2 linked regions of the Arthrobacter sp. ERGS1:01 genome follow. The protein of the gene in region 1 interacts with the protein of each later gene in a pairwise test. Links are inferred from orthologs where the notes say so. Each region holds a gene or a part of one and is shown on either strand. Other genes may lie near its edges.

What was found.
Region 2: the proteins of AL755_RS04505 (region 1) and ndk interact in binary tests that used the Escherichia coli proteins (3 or more experiments, as listed by UniProt). The link is inferred for Arthrobacter sp. ERGS1:01 from one-to-one orthologs.

What each region holds. Positions count from the first base shown.
Region 1 is NZ_CP012479.1:101,473-116,231, forward strand. What follows is about bases 8,121-10,876. They hold AL755_RS04505 (uracil-DNA glycosylase), read right to left. Parts: upstream 10,005-10,876; coding sequence 9,237-10,004; downstream 8,121-9,236. Other genes in these bases: AL755_RS04495 (threonine/serine exporter family protein), read left to right, coding at 8,121-8,256; AL755_RS04500 (siderophore-interacting protein), read right to left, coding at 8,303-9,157; AL755_RS04510 (DUF3263 domain-containing protein), read left to right, coding at 10,196-10,477; AL755_RS04515 (LytR C-terminal domain-containing protein), read left to right, coding at 10,520-10,876. Outside these bases: AL755_RS04455 (CaiB/BaiF CoA transferase family protein), read left to right, coding at 1-299; AL755_RS04460 (enoyl-CoA hydratase/isomerase family protein), read left to right, coding at 296-1,162; AL755_RS04465 (helix-turn-helix domain-containing protein), read left to right, coding at 1,208-1,624; AL755_RS04470 (ClpP family protease), read right to left, coding at 1,711-2,331; AL755_RS04475 (ClpP family protease), read right to left, coding at 2,328-2,942; AL755_RS04480 (ABC transporter ATP-binding protein), read right to left, coding at 3,128-3,805; AL755_RS04485 (ABC transporter permease), read right to left, coding at 3,810-5,291; AL755_RS04490 (lipid II:glycine glycyltransferase FemX), read left to right, coding at 5,454-6,527; more of AL755_RS04495, read left to right, coding at 6,604-8,120; more of AL755_RS04515, read left to right, coding at 10,877-11,140; AL755_RS23915 (TM2 domain-containing protein), read right to left, coding at 11,272-11,826; groL (chaperonin GroEL), read left to right, coding at 12,242-13,870; AL755_RS04530 (ribonuclease HI family protein), read left to right, coding at 13,974-14,759. UniProt on the Escherichia coli protein: Excises uracil residues from the DNA which can arise as a result of misincorporation of dUMP residues by DNA polymerase or due to deamination of cytosine.
Region 2 is NZ_CP012479.1:1,984,388-1,999,169, forward strand. What follows is about bases 12,004-14,782. They hold ndk (nucleoside-diphosphate kinase), read right to left. Parts: upstream 13,712-14,782; coding sequence 13,295-13,711; downstream 12,004-13,294. Other genes in these bases: AL755_RS12900 (Rne/Rng family ribonuclease), read right to left, coding at 12,004-12,195; AL755_RS12905 (vitamin K epoxide reductase family protein), read left to right, coding at 12,560-13,222; AL755_RS12915 (DUF4233 domain-containing protein), read right to left, coding at 13,747-14,178; AL755_RS12920 (bifunctional folylpolyglutamate synthase/dihydrofolate synthase), read right to left, coding at 14,183-14,782. Also shown: AL755_RS12855 (hypothetical protein), read right to left, coding at 1-865; nadD (nicotinate-nucleotide adenylyltransferase), read right to left, coding at 873-1,607; AL755_RS12865 (hypothetical protein), read right to left, coding at 1,540-1,788; AL755_RS12870 (glutamate-5-semialdehyde dehydrogenase), read right to left, coding at 2,051-3,331; proB (glutamate 5-kinase), read right to left, coding at 3,352-4,503; rpmA (50S ribosomal protein L27), read right to left, coding at 6,240-6,497; rplU (50S ribosomal protein L21), read right to left, coding at 6,551-6,859; AL755_RS12895 (bifunctional hydroxymethylpyrimidine kinase/phosphomethylpyrimidine kinase), read right to left, coding at 7,173-8,753; more of AL755_RS12900, read right to left, coding at 8,953-12,003. UniProt on the Escherichia coli protein: Major role in the synthesis of nucleoside triphosphates other than ATP. The ATP gamma phosphate is transferred to the NDP beta phosphate via a ping-pong mechanism, using a phosphorylated active-site intermediate.

The sequences.
Region 1 (14,759 bases):
CGGCCATCCCGGCCGGGCCCATCTACAACTACGAACAAGCCTTCGCCGACGAACAAGTCCGGGCCCTGGACCTGGTGGAAACCGTGCAACGCAACGACGGCACGGCCCTGCCCCTGGTGCGCGGCCCCATCTCCATCAACCGCACGGCGCCCACAATCCGCAAGGCCCCGCCCGTGCTGGGCGAGGACACCCTGGCCGTGTTGGAGGGCCTGGAACTCAGCCCGGAACAGATCGCCGGGCTGCTCGACGCCGGCGTGGTGCTGGCCGCGCCGCCGGCGTCCACCGGCGGCGTGCCATGAGCGACGGCACGCTGCGCGTCGACATTGACGGCGCCACGGCAACCCTCATCCTGGACAATCCCGCCATGCGCAACGCCGTCACGGAGGCCATGTGGCAGCAATTCGAGGCGGTGCTGGAACACCTTGACGCGAACGACGCCGTCAAGGTGCTGGTGGTGCGCGGGGCGGGGACGCACTTTTCCGCCGGCGCCGACATCTCCGCGGTGCAACGGATCCTGCATGATCCGGCCACGGGCCACAACGACGGCGGCGACATCACCATCGCCGAGGAGGCGCTGGCCCGCTTCCGCAAACCCACCATCGCCGCAATCGACGGCTATTGCGTGGGCGGCGGCTGGCAGATTGCCGGCGCCTGCGACATCCGGCTCGCCTCCGAAAACGCGACCTTCGGCATCACCCCGGCTCGGATCGGCATTGTCTACCCGCTCTCCGGGATCCGGCGCCTGGTGCAGCTGGTGGGCCCGGCCACGGCAAAATACCTGCTGTTCAGCGGCGACTTCATCAACGCCGCCGACGGCGTCCGCCTGGGCCTTGCCACGAAGATGCTGGGCATCGCCACGTTTTGGGAGGACGTTGCCGCCTTCGCCAACCATTTGGGCCGGCGCTCGCAGTTCTCCATCCAGTCCCAAAAGGACCTCATCAACACGATCAGCGGCGGGGCACCCGAGGCGGCGTTGGCGGAGCGGAACGCGTACTGGCAGCGCGAGATGGCCGCGGCCGAGGACCCGCGCATTGGCATTGCGGCGTTCCTGGCCAAGGAGGCGCCGCAGTTCAGCTGGCTGCGGCCGTCCGCGCAGCCGGCGGCCGGGGCGGACGAGCCGGATTGGTCCAGCGGGCCCGGCCCGGATTCTCATCTGCCCTGAGCAGAACACCGGCGCGCGGCACCCCTGGCGTGGTTACTGTGGAGCATGTCACAGATAGCCAGCCTTCATCCGCTGCCGGCGCCGCGCGCCGACGGGTCCGTGCCACGGACGGAAACGCCCGAACCGTTGTGGCGGGAGGTCCTCGGCCGGCGGTTGCGCCGGCTCCGGCTGCACCGCGCGGAAACCCTGGTGGAAACGGCGCAAACGGCCGGCATCTCCCCGCAATACCTCTCCGAGATTGAGCGCGGTCGCAAGGAACCGTCCAGCGAGATGATCGCCGCCGTTGCCGGGGCACTCGGCAGCAATCTGCTGGAATTGACCGAACAAGTCACCGCCGAGCTGCGGCACGGCCGCCGTCTGCTGGTTCTCGAATCGGTCCCGGCCCTCGGGGTTCCGCAGTCCGCCGGCCCGGCCCGGCAGGCCTCCTGGACCTCGCAGGTCTCGCTGTCGCTCGCCGCTTAGCCGGGCCGGCTGGGTAGCCGGGCCGGCCGCACAAGCCGGCGACCGGCGTCGTCGGCCCCCTGCAGAAGACCGACGACGGCGGGCGCTCAGGCCGTGCGGGCCAACTCGGGCCGGGTCCGGGCGCGCTTGCCCAGGACCTCATCGATCAATCCGTACTCGAGCGCGGCCGCCGGCGTGAAGATCCGGTCCCGGTCGGTGTCCCGGCGCAGCGTTTCCACGGACTGGCCGGTGTGGACGGAAAGGATCTCCTCCAGTTCGGCCCGGATCCGCACCACCTCGTCGGCCTGCAGGATCAAATCGGGGATGGTGCCCCGGCCCTGCGCGGCAGGCTGGTGCAGGACCACCCGCGTGTGCGGCAAGACGGCCCGCCGACCGGGTTCACCGGCAGCCAACAGCACGGCTCCGGCGGCCATCGCCTGGCCCACGCAGGTGGTGGCGACGGGCGACTGGATGTACATCATGGTGTCGTAGATGGCCAGCATGGAGGTCATGTCGCCGCCCTCGCAGTTGATGTAGAGGTTGATTTCGCGGTCCGGGCTCGCCGCCTCCAGATGGAGAAGCTGGGCGATCAGCGCGTTGGCAACGCCCGGATCGATGGCCGTGCCCAGGTACACGATCCGCTCGGTTAGAAGGTGTGAATAGACGTCCATGATCCGTTCGCCGCGGGCGTCCGAGGTAATGACGTTGGGAATCGTGTAGCCGCTCATGCCTGCACCCCCAGGCCCACCCGGCGGTGCCGGGACGGCGTGATCTGCTCGAAGCGCTCCACGATCCCGTCGATGAAGCCGTACTCCCGGGCTTCGACGGCCGTGTACCAGCGGTCGTGCAGGGAGTCGTCAAAGATGCGCTGCAACGGCTGGCCGGTGTCCTCGGCGATGATGCCCAGCACGGTGTCCCGGGTTTGCCGGAGGTCGTTGGCCTGGACCTCCACCTCCACGGCCGAGCCGCCAATCCCGGCGGAGCCCTGGTGCATCAGCACCCGTGCGTGCGGCAGCGCAAAGCGCTTGCCCGGGGTGCCGCCGGAGAGCAGGAACTGCCCGGCGCTGCAGGCCAGGCCCAGGACCAGGGTGGAGACGTCGCATGGCACCAGGCGCATCAAGTCGTGCAGGGCCAACATGGCCGGCACCGACCCGCCGGGTGAGTGGATCCACAGCGCAATGTCCGTGGAGGCGTCATCGGTGGCCAACGCCATCAGCTGGGCCGCGAGCAGCGTCCCGTTGTCGTCGTCGAGCACGCCGTCGAGGACCAGGATCCGCTTTGCCAGCAGCTGCTCCCGGGCCAACGCGGTAAAGACCGGTTGCTTGTAGTTTTCATCCATGCCACCAGCCTGTGCCGGATGCCTTGTGGTGTCAGCAATTCCCTGCCTGCAGCAGATCTGCCGCAGGCGGCGGGCCTTCCCAACCAGGTAGCTGCCCCTTAACGAACTGTGTTGCAGTAGTTGCACATCATTCAACTGATTTCGGTTGTTTGGCGTGTAACTACTGCAACACAGATGGCGAGGGGCTAGTTTTCGTCCTCGGTGATCTTGCCGCGGGCCAGCCGGAAGCGGCGCTCCGTCTGCCGGGCCAGGGCTTGATCGTGGGTGACCACCAGGATCGTCGTCTTCTTCTCGTGGGCCAGTTGGCGCAACAGGGCGATGATCAGTTCGCCCGTCTCGTCGTCGAGGTTGCCCGTGGGCTCATCGGCAAGGATCAGCTTCGGGTTGTTGGCCAGGGCCCGGGCAATCGCCACACGCTGCTGCATGCCGCCGGAAAGCCGGTTGGCCTTGCGCTGGTGCATCTCCTCCGTCAGGCCCACCTGGTCCAACAGCTCCGCGGCACGCTTGCTGCGCTCACCGTGGGACAGGCCGGCAAACTCCATGGGCAGCATGACGTTTTCCTTGGCCGAGAGGTTCGGGATCAGGTTGTACGCCTGGAAGACAAACCCGATGTCGTCCCGGCGGTAGGCCGTCAACTTCCTGTCCGGCAGCTTGGAAATGTTCACGTCGTCGACGATCACATCACCCGAGGTGGCCTTGTCCAGGGCGCCCAGGAGGGACAACAGCGTGCTCTTGCCGCTGCCGCTCTTGCCAAGGATGGCGGCAAAGGTGCCCTGCTCCAGGCTGAAGCTCACGCCGTTGACGGGCTTGATGGTCCGGTCGCCGGAATTGAAGGTCTTGACGACCTCATTGACTGTCAGCATGGTCTTACTCTCCTCGCAGGACTTCGATGGGGCGGACCTTGGCGGTCAGCAGGGCCGGGATGAGCGCGCCGATGGCCGCAATGGCCAGGATGCCGACGGCGCCCAGGACCAGCGTCTGCCAGCCAATCGAGGTGCTGATGGTGCCGATCAGCTGGTTGGCGCCGGCAAATGCGCCACGGGTCCGGGTGAACCCGCCCCCGCCGAAACCGCCGCCACCGAATCCGCCTGCGCCACGCGCCGCACCGGCGGCCGCACTGGTGGTGCCGGTGTTGCCGGCAACGAGTGCGCTGACGATCGGGTTGCTGCTGAACGCCGCCACGATGGCGCCAACCACGGTGCCCAGGACCACCAGGACCATGGCCTCAAGGACGAACTGGACCCCGATGGTGCGGTTGGAGGCGCCAATGGCCTTCAGGACGCCAATTTCACGGCGCCGTTCACGGACCACCATGATCATGATCAACAGCACGATCAGGCCCGCCGTCACGAGGGAGGCGATGAACGCGATGAGCGAGATGTTCGCAACACTCCCCAGCGAGATGATGGCGCTCTGCAGATTGGCCGAGCCCGCGGTGACATCGACGTTGGAGGCGCCCAATGCCGAGGTCAGGGCCGTCTGGGTGGAGGCGACGTTGTCGATGCTGTTCACGACGACGGTCAGGCTGCTCAACTGGCCCGCCTGGGACGTGAGGGTCTGTGTGGCCGCCAGCGGGAGGTAGATGGCGTTGTTGTCGAACGCGTCCCCGGCGTCAAAAATGCCGGCGACCTTCATGGTCCGGTCCTGAACGGTGAACGTTGAGCCCACCTTCAGGGAGTTCTTCGTGGCCAGCGTGGTGCCGACCAGTGCCTGCGTTGAATTGGCCGCGAAATCGCTCAGCTGGGCACCGGTGGTGACGTTGATGGCCGCGCCGGTGGCCGTGGTCGAGGTGGAAACGCCGGTGGCCTCGATCGGGATGCTGAACGTGCGGGTGGGGGTGGTGGTTCCGGAGTCCGAGCTGCTGTTGCCGTTGCTGTTGTTGCGCTGGCCGATGGACCCCGGCGCCACGGCCGATTCCAGGCTGGTGGTTCCGCTGGTGCCAAATCCGCCGAAGCCGCCACGGCCCGGTTCGGTGCTGGAATTGCCGCCCGAACCGGTGGACCCGTTCGATCCGGAGGAGGAGCTGGAGCTGCTGGCCGTGGCCGAATTGGCCAGCCGCACAGTGAGCGTCCCGGTCACCGAGGAGACGTTGGCGACGCCCTGGGCCTTGGTGAGGTCCGCCGTCGTCAGCGGATTACCGCCGCCGAGGCCGCCACGGGAGCCGGCAGGATTGACCGTCAGATTGTTGCCGACGGATGCTTTGAGGGAGTCCACCTTGGCACCGACGGCCTGGTTGGCCACCAGCATGGCCAGTGCCAAACCGATGGCCACCGCCAGGATGACCACCACGGCGCCGCTGCGCACCTTGTTTCGGAACGCGTTACCCACGCTCCGTGAAACGACACTCATGTCTTACTCCCTAGTGCTGTGACCACCCTCGCGGCGGCCGTCTGGGTTCAATCGTGAGCGCACCCGCAGGACGTTCATTATGGGTTGCCTGTGTGCGGGCTGTGAGATTCTTCCCCGGTAGAATGGAGTTAGCGAATACATGTCGACGTAATTGAGGGTCACTTGCTGGAATTTACCGCCCGATTTGCCACCGCCGCAGAGATCGACCAGTGGGATACCTTGGTGGTCGCGAACCCCAACGGGGGCAACCTGCTCCAGTCCGAGGCCTTTGCCGCCGTGAAGAAAAATTACGGCTGGACCCCCCAATTCGTGGCGTTTGAGGGCCCGGATTACACCAGCTACAACCTGGTCCTGGAAAAATCCTTCCCCCTGCTGGGCAAGTTCTGGTACCTGATCAAGGGACCCGATGTAGCGGACGTGAGCCACATTCCCGCCATGATGACGGCATTGCGCGCGTTTACCCGGGCGGCCCGGCTGAACGTGTTCGCCGTCAAGATCGAGCCCGACGTCGTCGCCTCCCCGGAGGCGCGCACCATCCTGGAGGGTGCCGGCCTGGTGAAGGTGGCGGACCTGCAGCCCAACGACAACACGGCCCTGCTGGACATCACCCCCGAACCTAACGAACTCCTGCGCAAACTGCACTCGCGCGGGCGCAACGCCGTGCGCCGCGCCCAGCGCGAGGGTGTGGAAGTGGTCCGGATGGAACCCACCGAAGACACCATGCGGGCCCTGTACGAACTGATGGAGGGCACCTTCGAGGCGAAAAAAGCCGGCCAGGCCCGTGAGTTCGACTACTTCCGCCAATTCTGGAGCGGGTTCTGCGACCGCGGCCAGGGCCAGTTCTACTTTGTCTACGAGAACGGGGTGCCCTCGGTGGGCGCGTTCGTCATCAACTACGGCGCCAAGGCCACGTACAAGGACGGCGGCTCGCTGCAAAAGCGCGCCCAGTACGGTGACTCGCACCTGATCCAATGGGCCGCCATCACCGACATGCAGGAACTCGGCGCCCGCCAGTACGACTTCTGCGGCACGCCGCCGTCGGACCGGCTCAAGGACCCCACCCACCCGCACCACGGCCTGGGCCTGTTCAAGACCAGCTTCACCAAGACCGTCACCGACTTTGTGGGCTGCTACGACCTGCCGCTCAGCCCGGTGCGGTATAAATTGTGGACGGTCGCCGGCGAACGGCTGTTCCGGCAGCTGTACACCCGGCGCACCGGACAAAAGTTCTACTAGACACGCAACAGCCGCACGACGACGGCCCTACAGGGACGCCGCCGGGTGCGGCGGGGCCCGGCCCCAGGGAGAGCGGATGAGCAGCAGTCCCCAGCACGGCAATGGGCACGAAGGTAATGGGCAAGGTCCCGGCAAGACCGGCAACGGTGGCGCGGGCAACAGCAGCGCGGGCAAGGGTGATGCCGGGAACGGCCCTGCCGGTCGAGGCAACAGCGAACTCGAGGGCGTCGGCCAGGCGGCCCGGATGCCCAAACCCGCCCCGGGCCCCAAGCAGGCCACGGGCACTGCGCCGCCGGCCGGGATGATCCCGCTGGTGCCCACCCCGCGCCCCAACAAGGCCGCCCGAAACGTCCTGCGCCGCCTGGTGCAGGGGGAGACCCCGCCCACGGCGCCCATGAACATTGTGGAGCGGCTGGCCGGCAGCCCCTACGCCAACCCCATGATCCAGGTGGGGAAGGCCGACGAATCGGCCCGCAAGACCATCGACTTCGCACTGCGCCTGGCGGAGACCATGTTCCGCTACGGGGCGGGTGCCCTGGAGGTGGAAACGTCCATCATCGCCGTGACGGCCGCCTTTGGGTTGCGCAACATCGAGGTGGACATCACCAACCAGTCGGTCATCATCAACTACGCCCACCGCGACGGCGTACCCATCACCTTGCTGCGGGTGGTGCGGTCCTGGACCAACAACTACGCCGGGCTGGTGCAGGTGCACGAACTCGTGACCGACATCGTCACCGGCGGCGTGACCCGCTCCGAGGCGCACCGCCGCCTCGACACCGTCATCAAGCGGCCCAAGCCGTTCCCGCGCTGGATGGTGTCCCTCGCCGAGGCCGTGTTTGCCGCGGCCGTGGTGGGCGTGATCGGCGGTTCCGTCTTCGGCATGATCGTGGCCCTGCTGACCATCCTGCTGGCCGGCCAGGTGGCCCGGGTGCTGGGCAAGTGGCGGGTTCCGGACTTCTTCGTCACGGCCATCAGTTCCTTCATCGTCACCGTGGTGGCCGTGGTCTGTTTCATCTTCCACGTTCCGCTGAGCCCGTCCCTGGTGGTGGCCGGCGGAATCCTGCTCATGCTGCCGTCGGGCCGGCTGGTCTCCGCCGTCCAGGATGCCATCAACGGCTTCCCGGTCACCGCGGCGGGCCGCTTCCTGTCCGCATTCCTGAGCTTTGGCGCCATTGTGGCCGGCATCGCCGTGGCCCTCGTGACGGCGGCGCTCTTTGGAACCAACCGGCTGGACGTGGCCGAACCCATCGCCGGATCCCTGCCGCTGCTGCTGGTGCTCCCGCTCGTGGCGTTGGCCACCGTGGCCATCTGCATCGCCGAACAAACCGCCGTGCGCCTGGTGCTGCCCACCACGGTGGTGGCCCTCCTGGGCTACCTGGCCTACTTCGCGGGCCTGCAATTGGGCCTGGGTGGTCGGTTCGCGCCGGCCCTGGCCGCCGTCATCATCGGCATCCTGGCCCGGGTGATCGCACTGCGGCTCGGCGCCCCGCAACTCGTGGTGGCCGTGCCGTCGATCATCTTCCTGCTCGTGGGCCTGTCGATCTTCCGCGCCATGTTCGTCATGACGCTCACGCCGGAGGACTCCGTGACCGGCGCCGTGGGCATCTTCAACGCCCTTGTGGTGATCCTGGCCGTGGCCGCCGGCGTGGTCCTGGGCGACAACATTGCCCGCCCGCTCACCCGCACCAACGGCCACAAGGACCGCCGGCGCAACCGGCGCCGCTAACACATTCCGGCCTCTGCGACTTCCGAACGAAGGTCCGCGTGGCGGCTTAGAGGATCTTACCGATCGGCTGCTTCTTCTCCGCCTGGAAGTAGTCCTCGGTGCGGCCGTAGGCCCAGTAGCCGGACAGCGAAACCTGGCTGCGGGCCAGGCCGAACTGCTTGAACAAGACGTCGCGGAGCGCCTTCATGTACTCGCGTTCGCCGTGCACAAACGCGTCCACGACGCCGTCGGGCCGGGGGCCGTTGGCCACGGCCTCCACCAGGAGGGTGCTTTGCGCCGGGGTGGCGCCGGCCCGGAACAGCCACGTCAGCGTCACGCCGGAGGGCGCGGCGACCGGCTGGATGTCGGCCTCCGTGTCCACCTCGAGGTAGGCGTGCCCGACGGCGTCGGCCGGCAAGGCCTCGATGGCGGCGGCGATCGCGGGCAGTGCTGCCTCGTCGCCGGCGAACAGGTACCAGTCGGCGTCGGGGTTGGGCCGGTACGCGCCGCCCGGGCCGGAAAAGATGATCCGGTCGCCCGCTTGGGCGGCTGCGGCCCACGGCCCGGCCAGGCCGGAATCGCCGTGCAGCACAAAGTCGATCGCCAGCTCCTGCGCGGCCAGGTCCACCCAACGCACGGTGTAGGTGCGGGTGGAGGGCCACTGCTCGCGCGGCATCACCTCGCGCAGGGCAAACACGTCCACCGGCTCGGCATAGTCCACGCCCGGCTGCAGGAAATGAATCTTCACATACATGTCGGTGGCGTCCTTGGGAACAAAGTCGGCCAGCCCGGCCCCGCCGGCAACAATGCGCACCATGTGCGGGCTGAGCCGTTCGGTGCGCACCACGTTGAGGGCGACCTGGGTGCGCGGCTTCACGGCCGGCGCAACAAACGGTTCCTTGCTGGTGTCAGCGGGATTCACTTTTTAACTCCTGGACGGTCGGGATGCCTGAAAAACGCGGCCAAGTTAGGCCTGCCTTACAATATCAGCCCCGCGGGCATCAGGCGGTCGGCAGAGCCCACTCGATCGGGGCGGCACCCTGCTCCGCCAACGCGGCGTTGACGCGGCTGAACGGGCGCGAGCCAAAGAAGCCGCGGGAGGCCGACAACGGGCTGGGGTGGGCCGACTCAATGACCGCCGTGCCCGCCAGCAGGGGAGCCAGCTTCTGTGCGTCCTTGCCCCACAAGACGCTCACCAGAGGCTGCTTCCTGGCCGCGACGGCCGCGATCACGGCGTCGGTCACCTCCTCCCACCCACGACGGCGGTGGGAGCCGGCCGCTCCAGGGGCCACGGTCAGGACCCTGTTGAGCAGCAGCACGCCCTGGCCGGACCAGGCGCTCAGATCTCCATGCGTTGCGGGGGCGATGCCCAGGTCCGATTGCAGTTCCTTGTAAATGTTCGCCAGGCTCCGCGGCAGCGGGCGGGTGGCCGCATCCACGGAGAAGGACAGCCCCACGGAGTGCCCGGGCGTGGGGTAGGGATCCTGGCCCACCAACAGGACCTTCACGCCGGACAGCGGCGCCGCCAACGCACGCAGCACCCGGGTGGGCTCGGGCAGGAAGGATGTGCCGGCGTCGTACTCGCGGCGCAACATGGCGCCCAGCCCGCACAGCTTGTCCTCCAGCGGCGCCAGTTCCTGGGCCCAATCGGGGGCCAGCAACGACAGCGGGTCGGCGGCCAGGGTGTCCAGGGCGTGCAATTGGGCCGCATCCCACGGGGCGGGGGTGCCGGCGGCCGGGAAGTCAAAGAGGCTGGGGGTGGAATCCATGCCTTCCATTCTCGGCCATGAAGCACCCCAATGCTCCCTCCACAGGCCAGCCTGGAGGCGGCATTCTCAACAGGGCCGTGAATGACACTGCTGTCATTCGCACCTATCATGGAAGATATGGGCCGGCCCGTTGGTGGGCATGGCCGTGCGGAAAACGAATGGAGTGTGTTGTGGCGCAATCAGCTGAGCCGATGCCGCATGCACAGGACCCGGAACCGGGCCCCGCAGCGGGGCTGAGCGAGCGGGACGAGCAGATGCTTGCCCTGGAACGGCAGTGGTGGAAGTACGCCGGCGCCAAGGAACAGGCCATTCGGGATATGTTCGACCTGTCCGCCACGCACTACTACCAAGTACTCAACGCCTTGATCGACACGGAAGCCGCACTGGCCCATGACCCCATGCTGGTCAAACGGTTGCGTAGACTACGTACGTCGCGTCAGAAAGCCCGAACCGCACGCCGGCTCGGCAACTGACCTACGCTCACACTGCCTCACTCCCAAGGACAGCACCGCACCATGACTAATTACCCGCGCGACGAATTCGACCGCGTCCCGGAAAACTCGGCCCGCCACGGCGTCCACCGCGCTTCCTTGGAGACCCCTCCGCGCAGCCTGGTGCCGTTGATGGTGTTTGGGGTTGCGGCGTTGTGCATCGGCCTGCTGGCCTTTTTGATCGTGCCCAAGATCGGCAACCACAACACCCCCGTGACGCAGCAGGCCGTGGTGCACCAGAGCGCCACCGCATCCGCGTCGCCCAAGACGGCTGCCCCGACGACGACGCCGGCCCCCACCACCGCGCCGGCCACGCCGAAGGCGACGCCGACTCCGACGCCCAAGCCCACACCCACCCCGGCCTCCGTGGTGGACAAGACCGTCCCCGTTGCGATCTTCAACGCAACGGGCATTGGCGGCCTGGCCGCGAAGTACACCGGCACCGTCACGGCAGACGGCTGGACCGTTTCGCAGGCTGCGAACTGGTCCGGGCAGCCGCAGGCCGCATCGGTCATCTTCTACGACGGCACGGCCCAGAAGGCCAACGCGCAGGCGCTGGGTGCGTCGCTTGGCATCGCCAACCTGGTGGACACTGCCGAACTCGGCGTGCCGCTGGCCGTGGTCCTGGGCCCGGGCGCCTTCTAGGCCAGGTCCCGCCAAACTTTGCCGGGAGTTTTCAACCGGTGACCATATGACTGTGGCGAGCAAACCATCCGGTTTGCTCGCCACAGTCATATGGTCACTCCATCGAAGTGCGCGGTGGGCCCGCGGCCGGGTCAGTCCTTGAGCGGAACGCCCTTGGCGTCCGTGCGGTAGTTCTCGTGGCCGACAAGGATCAGGATGCCCTCGATCAATCCCCAGATACCCATGAACGGTGCCAGGAAGCCGAGGCTGATGACCGAGACAAGCAACTGGATCAAGCCGTTGCGGGTGTTGCCAAGGTAGAAGTTGTGGATGCCCAGGCTGCCCAGGAGGATGCCCAGGATGCCGGCGACGATCTTGGACTTTTGCTCCACACCCGGCGCGACGGCGTACGGCTGCCCCTGGTACGGCTGGCCTTGGTAGGGCTGACCCTGATAGGCCGGCGGCTGGCCCTGGTACTGCTGCTCGGGGTAGGCCGGCGGCTGGTAGGTGGCCGGTGCGGGCTGGCCATAGCCGGCGGTCGGAGCCGGCTGGCCGTAGGGATCGGCGGGGGCATCGGAGGGAACGGACGGGTAGGCGGGTGCTTCCGGGGCCGCCTGAGCCTCGGGAACCGGCTGGACCTCGGGGGCTGACGGGGCGGGCTGACCGTAGGGATCGGCGGGCTGCTCGGGGTTCTGGTTCTCACTCACGGTGACTCCTTCACTTGTACTGCTGACAAAATGAGCGGTGCACTCACTGCATATGCGCGGGCCGGAATACTACTCAAGTAACGCTAGTCCGATATGTGGGGCAGTGGAAGCGTCGAAACGCCCAACACGGCGTTTATGTCTCCCAAGTGCACCGCGCGCGGGCGTTCGCCAGCAGCCGATGCGGGTCCCCGCGCTTGCACTCTCGGGTGCCGAGTGCTAATTATTGACTTAGCACTCTGAGGTGGTGACTGCTAGTTCCTAGCGAGCCGCCGCCGTCGGAGCCAAGAATTTTCCTCCAGTGGTGAGGATTCCTGCACGGACGTAAAGAGATCGTCCATGCCGGATCCGTCCGTCGCGGGCGCCACAGCGGGGAAACAAAGTCCCAAATGACTGTCCCGAAAGGACTGAAGCCTCCATGGCCAAGATCATTGCATTCGATGAAGAGGCCCGTCGCGGCCTTGAGCGCGGGTTGAACATCCTCGCCGACGCCGTCAAGGTCACCTTGGGCCCGCGCGGCCGCAACGTCGTTCTCGAAAAGAAGTGGGGCGCCCCCACGATCACCAACGATGGTGTTTCCATCGCCAAGGAGATCGAGCTGGACGATCCTTACGAGAAGATCGGCGCCGAGCTGGTCAAGGAAGTTGCCAAGAAGACCGACGACATCGCCGGTGACGGTACGACGACGGCGACCGTCCTGGCCCAGGCCCTGGTCAAGGAAGGCCTGCGCAACGTCGCAGCCGGAGCCGACCCGCTCTCCCTCAAGCGCGGCATCGAGAAGGCCGTTGCGGCCGTCATCGAGCAGCTGCTGATCTCCGCCAAGGAAATCGAGACAAAGGAAGAGATCGCGGCCACGGCCTCCATCTCCGCCGGCGACACCGAAATCGGTGCCCTCATCGCCGAAGCCCTTGACAAGGTTGGCAAGGAAGGCGTCATCACGGTCGAGGAGTCCAACACCTTCGGCCTGGAGCTCGAACTCACCGAAGGCATGCGCTTCGACAAGGGTTACATCTCCGCCTACTTCGTCACCGACACCGAGCGTCAGGAAACGGTCCTCGAGGACCCGTACATCCTGATCGTGAACTCCAAGATCTCCAACGTCAAGGACCTCGTTGCCGTCCTCGAGAAGGTCATGGCGTCCAACAAGCCGCTGCTGATCATCGCCGAAGACATTGAAGGCGAAGCACTGGCCACGTTGATCGTGAACAAGATCCGCGGCCTGTTCAAGTCCGTTGCCGTCAAGGCTCCGGGCTTCGGCGACCGCCGCAAGGCACAGCTTGCCGACATCGCCATCCTCACCGGTGGCCAGGTCATCTCCGAGGAAGTCGGACTCAAGCTGGAGAGCACCACGCTGGACCTGCTGGGCAAGGCCCGCAAGGTTGTTGTCACCAAGGACGAGACCACCATCGTTGAAGGTGCCGGCGACGTCGACGCCATCGCCGGCCGCGTGGCCCAGATCCGTGCCGAAATCGAAAACTCCGATTCCGACTACGACCGCGAGAAGCTGCAGGAGCGCCTGGCCAAGCTGGCCGGCGGCGTTGCAGTCATCAAGGCCGGTGCCGCCACCGAAGTTGAGCTCAAGGAACGCAAGCACCGCATCGAGGACGCAGTCCGCAACGCGAAGGCTGCCGTTGAAGAAGGCATCGTCCCCGGCGGTGGCGTTGCCCTGATCCAGGCCGGCGTGAAGGCCTTCGAAAGCCTGAACCTGACCGGCGACGAGGCCACTGGCGCCAACATCGTCAAGGTTGCCATCGATGCTCCGTTGAAGCAGATTGCCTTCAACGCGGGCATGGAGCCCGGCGTGGTTGCCGACAAGGTCCGCAGCCTGCCCGTTGGCCACGGTCTGAACGCCGCAACCGGCGTCTACGAAGACCTGCTGGCCGCCGGCGTCAACGACCCGGTAAAGGTAACCCGTTCCGCACTGCAGAACGCCGCATCCATCGCCGGTCTGTTCCTGACCACCGAAGCTGTAGTCGCCGACAAGCCCGAAAAGGCTGCTCCCGCCGGTGGCGGCGGCGACGACATGGGCGGCATGGGCGGCTTCTGACCCACCCCGACTGCCTGGTCGAAACCAACTAAAGGCGCTCCTTCCATTGCGGGAGGGGCGCCTTTGGCGTTTAAGTGTCGGTGGAGTCTGAAAGTATTGGGTTATGACAATTGTTGCGGCCGCCGATGGTTCGGCGTTGGGTAATCCCGGACCTGCGGGTTGGGCTTGGTATGTTGACGACTCCTGTTGGCGGGCCGGCGGCTGGCCGCATGGAACCAACAACATGGGCGAGCTCATGGCCGTGCTGGACCTGTTCAAGTCCACGGCCCATGTGCCGGCGGAGCCGTTGCACATCCTGTGCGACAGCCAGTACGTCATCAACTGCATCACCAAATGGATGCCGGGCTGGAAGCGGAAGGGCTGGCGCAAGGCCGACGGCAAGCCCGTCCTCAACGTGGACCTGCTCAAGCAAATCGACGACGCCATTGTGGGCCGCACGTACAAGTTTGAATGGGTCAAGGGCCACGCCGGCCACCACCTCAACGAAGCCGCCGACGACCGCGCCCGCGACGCCGCCACCGCCTTCCAGGCCAAGCGCGCCCCCATCGAGGGCCCCGGCTTCCCGGGGGCCGGCAGTCCAAGCACGGCGGCTTCAAGCGCAGCGGCTCCAAGCACGGCGCCCGCTCAGGCAGCGCCCGCCGCTGCAGGGCCGAACGCCGGAGCCAAGCGTCCGCGTCCGGCCGCCGAGCCCGCCGAAGCCGAGCAGCTGGATTTGTTCTCGGCCTTCGCGGACGACGACGAAGCGGATCCCGCCTTTGCCTCCGAGGCTGATAGTGCCCTAGCCGTCATCGTGGCGCTGGAGCGTGAACTCATGGACCCCGAGGTGCGCGCCGATGAGGCAAAACTGGGTATGCTGCTGCACAAGGATTTCGCCGAGATTGGCGCCTCG
Region 2 (14,782 bases), 1.9 Mb from region 1 along the record:
TCGCCACCGGGCCGGGTGCAATAGCGGGCGCCTGAACTGCAGGCGCCTGGGTTCCGGGCGCAACAACGGGGATGGGGCCGGCAAAGTCGGCTTCCGCCGCGCGACGGCCCGCGCGGGTGCGCACCGGCTGCACGGTGGGTGCCTTGGCCGGTGCCGGCTTGACGGCGGCAGGCGCAGCGGCGGCAGGCGTGCCGGGAGCGGTCTTGGCAGCTGCCGCGGGGCCCTGCACGGGTGCGGGGCCCTGCACGGGTGCGGGCCGGGCCGGTGCCGGGCTGGCGGGTGCCGGCTTTGTGGCGGCCGCACCCGGAGCGGGCTTGCCGGGCGCGGCAACGCCGGTAGCGGGCTTGCCGGGCGCGGCAACGCCGGTAGCGGGCTTGCCGGGCGCGGCAACGCCGGTAGCGGGCACGGCGGGAGTCGGCTTGGCCGGGACCACTGCCGGCGGCACCACGGGGTTGATGCTGGTGATGGGGGCGCGTTCGGCGTCGAGCTGGGCCTGGCGCAGGGCGCGACGGGACGGCAACGGTACGGCGGGGGCGGCGTCAACAAGTTCCTTGTAGGCGCGCAGTGCCGCACGGTCACGGGCACGCGTCTGGGAGGACCGTTCCCGCGGGGCCGCCGTGGCGGCGTCCTTGCCCGAGGGACCGTCGTCGGCGGTTGGTGCGACCGGCTCCGCGGAAAGCGTGCGCCGGCCGTGGCGCTCGGCCTCGGGCGCGACGGCAGCAACCGGTACGGCCACCGGCTTGGCTGCGGTGTCCTTGGCGGCAACAACCGGCGCGGGCGGCTGCACCGTCGCGCTGTTGGCTTGTTCCGACTTGGCCACCCGCATTTCCCTGCGGCTGCGAGCCGGCTCCGTTTCCTTGCTCATCACTTACTCATTCAGTACTAGAAGTCACCGATAGGACGCTTCCCGCGGTGTCGCCATGTGGTTGAACATACAGCCCATACTTGGCGATGTATTGAACCACGCCGTCCGGAACCAGGTACCAGACGGGATTTTGCTCTTGAACCCGGGTGCGGCAATCAGTGGAGGAGATCGCCATGGCGGGCACTTCCAACAAACTTACGTCGCTTCGACCCATATCGTCGAGCTCATGGCCCGGGCGCGTCACGCCAACGAAGTGTGCCAAATCCCACAGCTCGTCATTGTCCTTCCAGGACATAATCTGGGCCATGGCGTCGGCGCCGGTGATGAAGAACAGGTCCGCCTCGGGGCGCATCCGCTTCAAATCACGCAAGGTGTCGATCGTGAACGTGGGGCCGGGGCGGTCAATATCGACCCGGCTGACCGTGAAACGGGGGTTCGCGGCAGTGGCGATGACCGTCATCAGGTAGCGGTGTTCGGCCGCACTGACTTCCCGGTTTGCCTTCTGCCAGGGTTCCCCCGTGGGCACGAAGATGACTTCATCAAGCTTAAATACACTCGCAACCTCGCTGGCTGCGACGAGGTGACCATGGTGGATCGGATCAAACGTGCCGCCCATGACTCCAACGCGGAGACGGTCGCGGGCGCCTTCCAGGGAAGGCACCACGCGGGTTCCCTTAGTGATGGGAGGAATCCGTCTCGTCGCCGTGGCCGTGCTTGTTGGTGTGCTGGCGGTGCGGGTCATCCGTGCTGGGGACGGCCGAGTGGCGGTTGCCCAGGTTCATGAAGGACACGCAGATGAACATCAGCAGCATCAGGAACACGAACATGGTCCCGCCAATGACGAACGGCGGCGCAATGAGCGGCGCGGCTTCCTCGTGGGCGGCTGCTTCGGCAAGGACGACGCCGGCAAGCTGGGTCAGCATGTTTTCTCCCCTATGGGTTGGTAGCCGGACACAATTTCGCTGCGACCGGCCAAACGTGGCTTGGATTCCCTCTAATGGTACGTGGTATCCGCCGGCACTGGCACACCTGCCGCGCCGGGAACTGCCCGCGCGGCCCGGTTAACCCGGAACGGACACCCCTTCAGGAAGGGACGGCGTTTGCGGTTTCGGCCGGCGGTATACCGCCGGCCGAAACCGCAAACGCCGTCCCTTGTGAAAAACGGGTCACGCCGGCAGGTGGGGATCAGCCCCGGACTTGGCCCTCGCCCTGGACGATCCACTTGGTGGTGGTCAGCTCGCCCAGGCCCATGGGGCCGCGGGCGTGCAGCTTTTGCGTGGAAATGCCCACTTCGGCGCCAAGCCCCAGTTCCCCGCCGTCGGTGAAACGGGTGCTGGCGTTGACGATCACGGCGGCCGAGTCGATTTCGGCGATGAACGTCTCGGCGTTGGCGAGATCGTTGGTGAGGATCGCTTCGGTGTGGCCGGTGGTCCAGGTGCGGATGTGCGCCACGGCGTCCTCCAGCGAGTCCACCATCTTCACGGCAAGGTCGAGGTCCATGTATTCGGTGGCCCAGTCATGGTCGGTGGCCGGGGTGCTGGGAACGCCGGCGGGAACCACCGCGGCGATGCGTTCGTCGACGTGGAGGCGGACACCGGCGTGGTGCAGGGCGGTCAGCACGGCCGGCAACACGGTGGAGTCCTTGTGGACCAGGAGTGTTTCGACGGTGTTGCACACGCTGGGCCGCTGGGTCTTGGCGTTGAGCAGGATCTCCACGCACATATCTTCCTTGGCACTGCTGTCAATGAAGATGTGCACATTGCCCTCGCCGGTTTCAATGACGGGGACGGCCGCGTTTTGCACCACGGTTTGGATCAGTTCGCGTCCGCCGCGGGGAATGAGCACATCCACCTGGCCGCGGGCGCGCATCAGCACGTTGGCGCCTTCGCGGCCGTACTTGTCCACCGACTGGACGGCGTCGGCGGGCAGGCCCACGGCATCCAGCGCGTCGCGCAGGATACCCAGCAGGGCGTCGTTGGTGTGGGCGGCCGCTGTTCCGCCGCGCAGGACCACGGCGTTGCCGCTCTTGAGCGCAAGGCCGGCAATGTCGACGGTGACGTTGGGGCGTGCCTCGTATATGGCCGCCACGACACCCAGGGGAACGTTGACCTGGCGCATGCGCAGGCCGTTGGGCAGTGTTTGGCCGCGGACCACATTGCCCACGGGGTCGGGCAGGGACGCCAGGTTTTCCAATGCGTCCGCGAGGCCCTGGATGCGCGGCGGGGTCAGCGTGAGCCGGTCAAGCATGGCCGCCGACGTGCCATTCTCCCGCCCCGCGGCAAGATCCCGGGCGTTGGCGGCCAGGATGGGTTCCTGCTGGGCAAGGAGGGCGGCGGCCATGGCGCGCAGGCCCTTGTCCTTCAGGGCGCGGTTGGCACCGGCCATGCGGCGCGAGGCCAAACGGGCCCGGTCCGTGATTTCACGAATCCCGGCGACGACACTTTGTTCAACAATCTGCTCGGTCATGGCTTAAGTGTAAGGCACGCTTATGTGGCCAGGAGCACCAAGTCGTCCACGTGCACTACCTCGCGTTCGTATTCCCGGCCCAATTCGCGGGCCAGCTCCTTCGTGGAGCGGCCCAGCATCTGGGGCAGGTCGGCGCAGGTGTAGTTCACCAGGCCGTGCGCGATCACGTTGCCGGCGGTATCAGCGATCTCCACGGCGTCGCCGGCGTCGAAGTCGCCGGAGACGGAGACGATGCCGGCCGGGAGCAGGGACTTGTGCCGCTCCCGCACGGCCCGGACCGCGCCGTCGTCGAGCACCAGGCGGCCGCGGATGTCGGCAAGGTGGGCCAGCCACAGCATGCGCACGGGGCGCTTGCTGCCGTTGATGCTGAACCAGGTGCCCACGTCCTCGCCGGCCAGTGCCGCCCCGGCGTTCGCCGTCGAGGTGACGAGGGCGGGGATGCCGGTTTCGGCGGCGATCAATGCGGCCTGGACCTTGGTGGCCATGCCGCCGGTGCCGACGCCGGCCTTGCCTGCACTGCCGATCACGATGCCCTCGAGGTCTTCGGGGGAATCCACCGTACTGATGCGCACGGCGCCCTCGGACGGCGGGCCGTCATAGAGGGAGTCGACGTCGGAGAGCAGCACCAGGGCGTCGGCCTTGACCAGGTGCGCCACGAGGGCCGCCAGGCGGTCGTTGTCGCCGAAGCGGATCTCGTGCGTGGCTACGGTGTCGTTTTCGTTGACGATGGGCACCACGCCCAGGTGCAGCAGCCGTTCCAGCGCCCGGTGGGCGTTGACGTATTGGCGGCGGCGGGTCAGGTCCTCGGCGGTGAGCAGGACCTGGGAGACCGTGACGCCGTGGCCGATGAACGCACTGTTGTAGTGCGCCATCAGCAAGCCCTGGCCCACGCTGGCCGCGGCCTGCTGCGTGGCCAGGTCCTTGGGACGGCGGGCCAGGCCCAGCGGAAGGAGGCCCGCGGCGATGGCGCCGGAGGAGACCAGGATGATCTCCGTGCCCGCCAGGCGGCGCCGCGCGAGCACATCCACCAGCGCCTTGAGGGCGGCCTCGGAGATTCCGCCGGCCACCGAGGTCAGCGACGACGAGCCGACCTTCACCACGATCCTTGCGGCCGAGGCGATCGCCGAGCGTGACTCGGCGACCGTCTGGCCGGCCTCCACGTTAGAGCCCATCGTTGTCCGACGCACCGCCCTCGGCGTCAAGGTCGGCCTCGATGACGGCGTCCTTGACGTGCTTGCGGTTGGTGGACTCGGTCCAGACGCCGGCCTTGCGCTCGGCTTCCAGCTCGGCGCGGGCGGCAGCCTTGGCGTCGCGGCGGTCCTGCTGCTCCTCGCGCTTTTGTGCACGCGTGGGGCGGTCGCCAAGGTCAAGCAGGCGCAGGTCGGTGCCGCGGGGGCGGCCAGGTGCTCGGCGCCGCCCATCATGGTCGGCTCCCAGTCGAAGATCATGCCGTCTTCGCCGCCAATGACCACGGTGTCCCCGGGGGTGGCGCCGGCCTTGAACAGGCCCGTCTCCACGCCGGCCTTGGCCAGGCGGTCAGCGAGGTAGCCGATCGCTTCCTCGTTTTGGAAGTCGGTCTGGCGGACCCAGCGCTCGGGCTTTTCGCCCATGACGCGGAACAGCGGTTCGAGGTTCTTCTCTTCACGGCGGATCGTGAACGGGACCGCATTGACGGCGCGCGGGCGCAGCACCACGGGGGTTGCCTTCACGGGGGCGGCGGCAATCGCGTCGCGGGCGCTCTGGACGATTTCGGCCATCGCGAAGCCCAGCTGGCGCAGGCCCTCGTGGCTGGCGGCGGAGACCTCGAACACGCGGTAGCCGCGGGCCTCGAGGTCGGCACGGACAAATCCGGCCATGTCGCGGCCGTCGGGGGAATCGACCTTGTTCAGGGCGATGAGCTTGGGGCGCTCGTTGAGCGGCACCACGTCGCCGTCGGCGCCGGCGAAGCTCATGTCGACGGCGTAGCGGTCAAGTTCGCTTTCGATCACGGCGAGGTCGGAGATCGGGTCGCGGTCGGCTTCCAGGGTGGCGCAGTCAAGCACGTGCACCAGGGCGGCGCAGCGCTCCACGTGGCGCAGGAAGTGGTGGCCCAGGCCCTTGCCCTCGCTGGCGCCTTCAATGAGGCCCGGGACGTCGGCAATCGTGAAGCGGACGTCGCCGGACTGGACCACGCCCAGGTTCGGGATCAAGGTGGTGAAGGGGTAGTCGGCAATCTTGGGCCGTGCGGCCGACATCGCGGCGATCAGGCTGGATTTTCCGGCGGACGGGAAGCCAACCAGGGCGATGTCGGCGATCGACTTCAACTCAAGGACGACGTCGCGCTCGTCACCTTCGATGCCGAGCAGGGCGAATCCGGGGGCCTTGCGCTTGAGCGAGGACAGTGCTGCGTTGCCGAGCCCGCCCTGGCCGCCGGCCGCGGCAACATATTCGGAGCCTTCGCCGACGAGGTCGGCCAGGACGTTTCCGGCCTTGTCCTTGACGACGGTGCCGTCGGGGACGGTCAAGACCAGCGATTCGCCGATCTTTCCGTCGCGCCAGTCACCCATGCCGGGGCCGCCGTTGGAGGCGTGGCGGTGGGGTGCGTGGTGGTAGTCAAGGAGGGTGGTGGTCTGGGCGCTCACGCGCAGGATGACGTCGCCGCCGTCGCCGCCCTTGCCACCATCGGGTCCGCCGAGGGGCTTGAACTTCTCCCGGTGGACCGAGACGCAGCCATGGCCGCCTGTCCCGCCGGATACGTGCAATACAACCCGGTCAACAAAGCTGGCCAATGAATTCTCCTTGATTAGTACTTGCTGGTGCGCACCAATTCTAGTCCGCGTGGGGTTTGACCCCTAGATGCAAAGCGTGTGCTTGTTAAAAGCCTGTGGAGCGAGCCATGCGGCCCGCTCCACGAGGTTTTACTGAAATATTAGACCGCAGCTGCGACGATGTTCACGACGCGACGTCCACGACGCGCACCGAACTCGACAGCGCCGGCTTCCAGTGCGAACAGCGTGTCGTCGTTTCCGCGACCTACGCCCTCGCCCGGGTGGAAGTGGGTGCCGCGCTGGCGAACGATGATCTCGCCCGCCTTGACAACCTGACCGCCGAAGCGCTTGACGCCCAAGTACTGAGCGTTGGAGTCACGACCGTTGCGAGTGGAACTCGCACCCTTTTTATGTGCCATTTGAAATGCCTACCTTTTGACTTAAGTTTAAGAGGATCTACAGGTTCGCTTGATTAAGCGATCGAGGTGATCTTGACCTTGGACAGTTCCTGACGGTGGCCCTGACGCTTCTTGTAGCCGGTCTTGTTCTTGAACTTCTGGATGACGATCTTCGGTCCACGAAGATCCTCCAACTTCTCAGCCGTAACCTTCACATTAGCCAGGTCCTTCGCGGCGGTGGTGATTGTCTCACCATCGACCAGGAGCAAAGCGGGCAGCTCAAGCGTGCTGCCAACTCCACCGGGGACGCGGTTCATGGTCACGTAGTCTCCGACGGAAACCTTTTCTTGACGGCCGCCTGCGCGGACAATCGCGTACACCACTGGGGAACTCACTTCTCTCGACGTTTATAACAAAGAATTTATGTGCCTCAACGCCGTGGACCTCAATGGAGTTCTACCATGGAGTGGTTGCCCTAAGTGTTGGCGTAAGCACCGAAGATCAAGAATACGCTAACTCTTGCTCCGGCCGCAAATGAGACTGGTTCCGCGCCATCGACCAGGGAGTAAACGAACCGTAATCCGCCTGCCCCGCCCGTTCAACGGAACCGTGCAGAACCACCTTAGCCTGCTTTGTGCCCCCGGGTGTATTCATAAGCCGCGACGCGCCGTGTTTTTCCGCCCCAGGTCCGTGGCGTTAATCACCTACGGCGTGCAGCCGGGGTGCGTCGAAGAAGTCCACCTCGTATTGGGCCGAGTGCGCGAAGGCCGTGCGCATGCGGGCACGTTCTTGTTCCGAGCCTCGGCGGGCCGCGGCGTCGACGATCGAAATGGCCGTTTCGGTGGCCTGGGCAAACGCCTCGTCCGCATAGGTTTCCAGCCAGCTCCCGTAGGGGTGGCCGGCGCTGCGGCTGGTGTAATCGGCGTGCAGCACCCGGCCCACCTCGGCGTACAGCCAGTAGCAGGGCAGCACGGCCGCCACGACTTCGCCATAGCTGCCGGCAAACGCGGCCGCCTGCAGGTGGTCGACATAGTGCTTCGTCACGGGCCCCTGTTCCACCGTGGCGGGGTGCTTGCTGAGCCAGTCCCGGTGCAGGGACAGCTCCACGGCCAGGCAATTTTGCGCCCCACCGGCCCAGAAACGCTGCTCCTCCTCGGTGGGGGCCAGTTCGCTGGCCCGGGCAAGCACCCGCGAATACGCGTTCAGGTACATGGCGTCCTGCGCCAGGTAGTAGGCAAAATGGGCTTCCGGAAGCGTGCCGTCGGCCAGGTCCTTGATGAAGTCAAGGTCAAGGATGGCGGCCATTGGGCCGGCCGCGTCCGCCCAGAGTTCGCGGCCAAAGGCGCCCGCCGCGGGCGGCACCGACTCCCACAGCTCATGGAAGTGGTTGACGGGCCCGTGCCCGTGCCCCACGACCAGCTCGGCGGAAGTCTCCAGCGCCCGCGTGAGCCATTGCTTGACGCGTTCCACGGTGAGCACCCAATCTCCCGTGGTGACCTGCACCGTGGCCAGGGCTGCCGACAGGGTGCAGCCGGTGCCATGCGTGTTGGGCGTGTCGACGCGGCCGGAGCTGAAGTGGGCCATGGCGCCGTCGGGGCCGATCAGGGCGTCCGGGCATTCGGGCCCGGCCAGGTGCCCGCCCTTGACCAGCACGTGGATGTCGGCGGAGGCGGCCAGCACCTTGCCCTGCTGCAGGGCCGCCTCCCAATTGCCGGCCTCCGGCTCACCGAGCAGCGCCGCCAGCTCGGGCAGGTTGGGGGTCACCAGGTGGGCCTGGGCCAGCAGGCCGCGCAGGCCCTCCAGGGTGCCCTCCCCGGCAAGGGAATCGCCGCTCGTGGCAACCATGACGGGGTCAAGGACGACGACGGCGGGCCGGGTTTCCGCCAACCACTCCCCCACGGTTGCAATCACCTCGGCAGTGCCAAGCATGCCAATCTTGACGGCGTCGAGGGTGATGTCCGCGGACAGGGCATCAAGCTGGCGGCCCAGGAACTCGGCCGGCGGCACGTGCACGTCCGCCACACCGCGGGTGTTTTGTGCCGTCAACGCCGTGATCGCGGCCATGGCGTAACCGCCGTGGGCGGAAATCGCCTTGATGTCCGCCTGGATGCCGGCCCCTCCGGAGGGATCGGAACCGGCGATGCTCAGCACGCGCGGGTGTCGCACCACGGTGCCGGGCACCCCGGAAGCGGGTGACGCCGTCGCGGGCCGTGCAGTATTAGGCCGTGCAGTATTAGGCAATGCAATGACAGGCACAGTTGAGGTGTTGTGATTCATCCGGACATCCCTTCGCCGGTGCTAACCGGACAGGTTCAACGGGTCTTTTCTCAGCCGGCCCTGATAGTCCGGCACCCCGTGTCTTTTTCCAGCCTAGTTCCGTTGCCCGCCCTTAACGAAAACTGACCCGCAACAGTGGCCGGAATTTCAACGAAACTTGAAATTCCAACCACTGTTGCGGGTCAGCTAAGGGTGCGGGCTAAAGCTCGGACGCCGGGACGCCGACACCCAACATGATGATCGGCTCCGCCGCCTTCTTTTGGGCCACTGCGGGCGCCGGGCGTTCCACGGCGGCGCTGCTGTGCGCCGGGGATCCGTGGGCGTGCGCGACGGCGTCGGACGTTTCAACGCTCGTCTCCGCACCGCCCTGGGCGCTGCGGGCACTGCGGTTGCGGCGTCCGCGGCGTGACCGCGAGCGGTTCCCGCCGGCGGCATCGTGCTCCGCTGCCGCATCGTGCGGGCCGGAGAGCTGGTCGAGTGCCTCGGCAAGTCCGGCAAGTGCGGCGGCCGGGTCGGCGAGGTGGTCGGCGTCGTCCTGGTGGTGTCCGCGCGGCAGCTCCACGGCTTCCCCGCCCAGGGTCAGCGTCGCGGTGTCACCCAGGCTCGTGGGCAGGGTGTTCACCGGCACGGCCTCGTGGTGCTCGTGGTGGTCCTCGTGGTGCGCTGCAGCGGCCGCGGCGGCAATGTTGGCCAACGCAGCCCGGGCGGCAGTGGCCTTCTGGGCCTTCTCCGCCTCGGTGGCGTCGTCATGGACGGGCGCCTGGACCTCGACGGCATCCGTCGCCTCGGCGTCGCCCTGCTGGTTGCGGTTGCGGTTGCGCTTGCGTTCGCTGCGGGTGGAGCGGTTGGCCGTGCGTTCGCTCTCGCGGTGATCGTTACGCACCGGCTGCGGGTGGTGCTGCTCGGCGGCAACGGTGTGCACGCGGCGGTGCTCCACGGGAATCTCATGGGTGACCATGCCGCGGCCGGCACAGGTTTCACACTGCTCGCCGAAGACTTCCAGCAGGCCGGTACCCATGCGCTTGCGCGTCATCTGCACCAGGCCAAGGCTGGTGACCTCGGCGACCTGGTGCTTGGTCCGGTCGCGGCCCAGGCATTCCACCAGGCGGCGGAGCACCAGGTCGCGGTTGGATTCAAGGACCATGTCGATGAAGTCGATGACGATGATGCCGCCAATGTCGCGCAGGCGCAGCTGGCGGACCACTTCCTCGGCGGCTTCGAGGTTGTTCTTGGTGACGGTTTCCTCGAGGTTGCCGCCGGAGCCGGTGAACTTGCCCGTGTTGACGTCCACCACGGTCATGGCTTCGGTGCGGTCGATCACCAGGGAGCCGCCGGAGGGCAGGAACACCTTGCGCTCGAGGGCCTTGGAGATTTGCTCGTCGATGCGGTGGGCACCGAAGATGTCCTCGGGCTTGGTCCACTTCTCCAAGCGGTCCAGCAGGTCCGGGGCAACATAGGTCACGTAGGCCTCGATGGTGTCCCAGGCTTCCTCGCCGGAGACGATCAGCTTGGTGAAGTCCTCGTTGAAGACGTCACGGACCACCTTGATGGTGAGGTCGGGCTCGGCGTAGAGCATCTCCGGGGCCAGCGTCTTGTTGGAGGAGGCACGGTTGTTGATGCCTTCCCACTGGGCGCGCAGGCGGTTGATGTCGTTGGTCAGCTCTTCCTCGCTGGCACCCTCGGCGGCGGTGCGCACAATGACGCCCGCGTTCTCGGGCAGGTGGTCCTTCAGGACGCGCTTGAGGCGGTTGCGCTCCACATCGGGGAGCTTGCGGGAGATGCCCGTCATGGAACCGCCCGGCACGTACACCAGGTAGCGGCCCGGCAGGGAGATCTGGCTGGTCAGGCGGGCGCCCTTGTGGCCCACAGGATCCTTGGAGACCTGCACCAGCACCGAATCGCCGGACTTGAGCGCGTTCTCGATGCGGCGCGGCTGGCCGTTGAGGTTGGCGGCGTCCCAGTCAACTTCGCCCGCGTACAACACGGCGTTGCGGCCGCGTCCAATGTCAACGAAGGCCGCTTCCATGCTGGGGAGCACGTTCTGGACCTTGCCCAGGTAGACGTTGCCGATCAGGGAGTCCTGCTGGGTCTTGGAGACAAAGTGCTCGGCAAGGATGCCGTCCTCCAGGACACCGATCTGGATGCGGTCATCGTTTTGGCGCACCACCATGACCCGGTCCACGGATTCGCGGCGGGCCAGGAATTCGGCCTCGGTGATGACCGTGCGGCGGCGGCCGGAGTCGCGGGAGTCGCGGCGGCGCTGCTTCTTCGCCTCCAGGCGGGTCGAGCCGCGCAGGCTCGTGACCCTGTTGGACGCGCTCGACGACGATTCCACCGGCGTGCGCGGAGCCCGCACCTTGGTGACGGTGTTGGGCGGGTCCTCGTCCGTGCCACCCGTCAGTTCAAGGTCCTGCTCGCCGCGGCGGCGACGACGACGGCGACGGGATGTGACGCCGTCGGCCTCACCGTCCTCGGCCGAGGCGTCATCGTCGGAGGATTCCTCGGAAGCTTCGGCGGCCTTGTTGCGGCGGTTGCGGTTGCGTCCGCGGCGCGGGCGGGAATCGGCGTCCTCGTGGTCCTCGGCGTCGTCCGCATCCTGCGTGGACTCGGCCGGCGCGGGGACGGCCAGGCTGAGGTCGGGGGCCAGGAACAGGGCCGACATGCCGGCGGCCGGAGCCAGGAACAAAGCGTCCGCTGCGGCTGCCGTTTCGGGTGCGGCCGCTTCCGGTGCAGAATTTTCCGGAGACGCCGTTTCGGGTGCTGCCTCGACAGCTGCTTCAACGGTTGCGGCTTCGGGCTCGGCGGCTTCAACCTTCTTTGCGGCCGGCTTGCGGCGGCTGCGGGTGGTCTTGGCTGCCGGGGCTTCCCCTGCGGCAACAGCCTCGGCGGGAACGGTTTCGCTCACGGCCGTTTCGGCCGGCGCTGCCTCGGCGTCCACGGCTGCGTCGGCCTTCTTGGTGGTGCGGCGACGGGCCGGTGCCTTCTTGGCCGGGGCGGCGGGCTCGGTTTCCAGGGTCAGCTCGCCCTGGACGGCCTCGAGCTGGACGGTCTCGGCCTGCACGGTACTGGCGGCAACCGGCTCCTCGACGGGAGTCGTGGCCGGTGCGGTGACGGGTGCCGTGGCACGGCGTCGCGGGGCCCGCTTGGCGGGGGCTTTTTCGGCCGGTGCCGGCTCTGCAATGGCCTCGAGGATCACCGTTTCGGTGACGTCCGCGGCGTCTGCGGGTTCGACGGTCTTCTTGGAACGGCTGCGGCGAACCGGGGCCTTCTTGGCCGGGACCTCGGCGTCGACGGCAACTGCGGTCTCAACTGATGCGGTCTCAACGGGAGCCGTTGACGTTACCTTCGCCGACGCGCGTCGGCTGCGACTCACTTTGGCCGGCGCCGGCGCCGTGCCCTCTGCGGTTGCATTTGCTTCTGTTGCGGGTTGTTCATTGTCCATTTGTGGCGTTAACCTTTGCGCCGCTGCGACACTCCCACATCGAGTGCCGCCAACGGCTGATGTGTCAACACCCGCAGGCGTTGACGGAAGTCGTCTAATTACCTCCCGGGCGGCACCAACTTCTGGGTGCGCAAGCTCCGAAAAGCCGATGGTTTGCCGGAACCGCACTAATCTGCGTGAAACGGACCTGGTGGATGGCTGCCATGAAATGAAGCGTCGTCACCGGCCGTCCCCTGGGCGTGCCATCGGACTGAGGGGCGCATGTGGATCGCCGATCAGCCACCACCATTGTCTCATACGCGCCCCGCCGAGGGATTGATTGGAGCGCGGCGCGCCAAGTTTGCCACGCTAGAATCAGGACACGATGACCGGTCGATTTGAAAAGGACACCATGCCTGCCTCCAGCGTCTCCACCCGCCGTCCAACGGATGAGAAACTGCCCGCCTTGACGCGGGCCAAACCGTTCGGCTGGTTCCTGATTGTCACGGGGCTGGTTTCCTGGCTGGCCTCCGCCACGCTGGTGCTCGAACGCCTTGCCCTGTACGCCGACCCCAACAAGAACCTCAGCTGCGACGTCAACACCTGGATCTCCTGCGGCAATGTCATGAAGACCCCGCAGGCGGCGATCCTGGGCTTCCCGAACCCGTTCATCGGCGTTGCGGCCTTCGTCGTCATCATCACCACCGGCGTGGTGCTGCTGGCGGGCGCGCAGCTGAGCCGCTGGTACTGGCTTGGCCTGCAGGCGGGCGTCACGGCCGGTTTCGCCCTGGTGTGCTGGTTCTGGTTCCAGGCCGTCTACGTCATTGCCACCCTGTGCCCGTACTGCATGATCGTGTGGGCCATGATGATCCCGCTGTTTATATGGCTCACCATGCGGAACATCGTCCATGGGGTAATCCCGGCGCCCGCGGGCCTGACCAAGTTCCTCAAGGACTGGGCCTGGATCATCATGGGCCTGGTCTACCTGGGTGTGCTGGCCTCGATCTTCTTCAAGTTCATGTACCTGATCATCGGCTCCAACGCATAAATAACTGGCTAAACGAACGGAAAGGGCACCCCCCAATTGGGAGGTGCCCTTCCTTTTTTGTTTCAGCGGTTCCTAGGCGAACCAGATGCCGATCTCACGCTCTGCGGACTCCACGGAGTCCGAGCCGTGCACCAGGTTCTGCTGGACCTTCAGGCCCCAGTCGCGGCCAAAGTCGCCGCGGATGGTGCCGGGGGCGGCCGTGGTGGGGTCGGTGGTGCCGGCCAGGGCGCGGAAGCCCTCGATCACGCGGTGGCCCTCAAAGATGGCCGCCACGACGGGGCCGGACAGCATGAATTCGACGAGGGGTTCGTAGAACGGCTTGCCCACGTGCTCCTCGTAGTGCTGCTCGAGCTGCTCGCGGGTGGCGTTGACCTTCTTCAGCTCGGCCAGCGTGTAGCCCTTGGCTTCAATCCGGGCCAGAACGGCGCCGGAGAGGTTGCGGGCAACGCCGTCGGGCTTGACGAGTACAAGGGTGCGCTCAATGCTCACAGTTGATCCACTTTCAGTTGGTTTTGGTGTTGTTATCAGTCTACGGGCTCGGGGTGGGCGGCATCCCACTCGGCCTGGACGCGGGCCCGTTCACGGTTTTCCCGGTCGATGCGGCTGCCAGCGTGCAGCGCGTACCACCAGGCGAGGGCGAAGAGCACGCCCACCACGAACATGGCCGTTTCCCAGAAACCGGCGGCAATCAGCAGCAGTTGCAGGATCCAGCCAACCGCCGGCCCCCACTTCTTGCCCACGAATGCGCAGGTGACGATCATCAGCACGGCCAGGACGCCGGCCACCAGCAGGTAGACAGGGTTCTTACCCGTGGCGCCAAAGAGCGCCAGCCCGGCAAAGAGCGCCACGAACGCCTCGAGCACCAGAACCGTGGAGGCGAAGAGCATCTTGGTGGAACGGGCCTTCTTGGGCATGCCCGGGCGCCATTCGCGCTGCGCCTTGGTCAGTCGTGCCATGGTCCTAGGCACCTTCCTTTTCCCCGGGGCGGCCCAGCAGGATGCGGGCCTCCCCCACCACGGTGATGGAGCCGGTGATCAGGACGCCGCCGGCGAGATCGTTGTTGGCCTCGGCCCGCTCCACGGCCCATTCGATGGCGTCGTCGAGTTTCTCGGCAATGTGGACGTCGTCCTCGTCCCAGCCCAGGTCAACGGCCATTTCGGCCAGTTCTCCGGCCGGGATGGCGCGCGGGGAGTTGGACTGCGTGAGGCAGATTTCCGCCGCCTCCTCGCCGTAGGACTCCTTGAGGGTGCGCAGGATTTCCTCCGCGTCCTTGTCCGCCAGGACGCCCAGGACCACCACGAGCTTGCTGAAGGAAAAGGCCTCCTGCAGGGCTGTAGCGCTGACGGCAATGCCGGCGGGGTTGTGCGCGGCGTCCACCACAATGGTCGGGGACGTGCGCAGCACCTCGAGCCGACCGGGCGAGGTGGTGTTGGCGAAGCCCTCCTGGACCAGGTCCAGGTTCAGTTCCTTCTCGCCGCCGCCCAGGAACGCCTCGAGCGCGGCAAGCGCGACGGCGGCGTTCTCGGCCTGGTGCTCGCCGTGCAGCGGCAGCAGGATCTC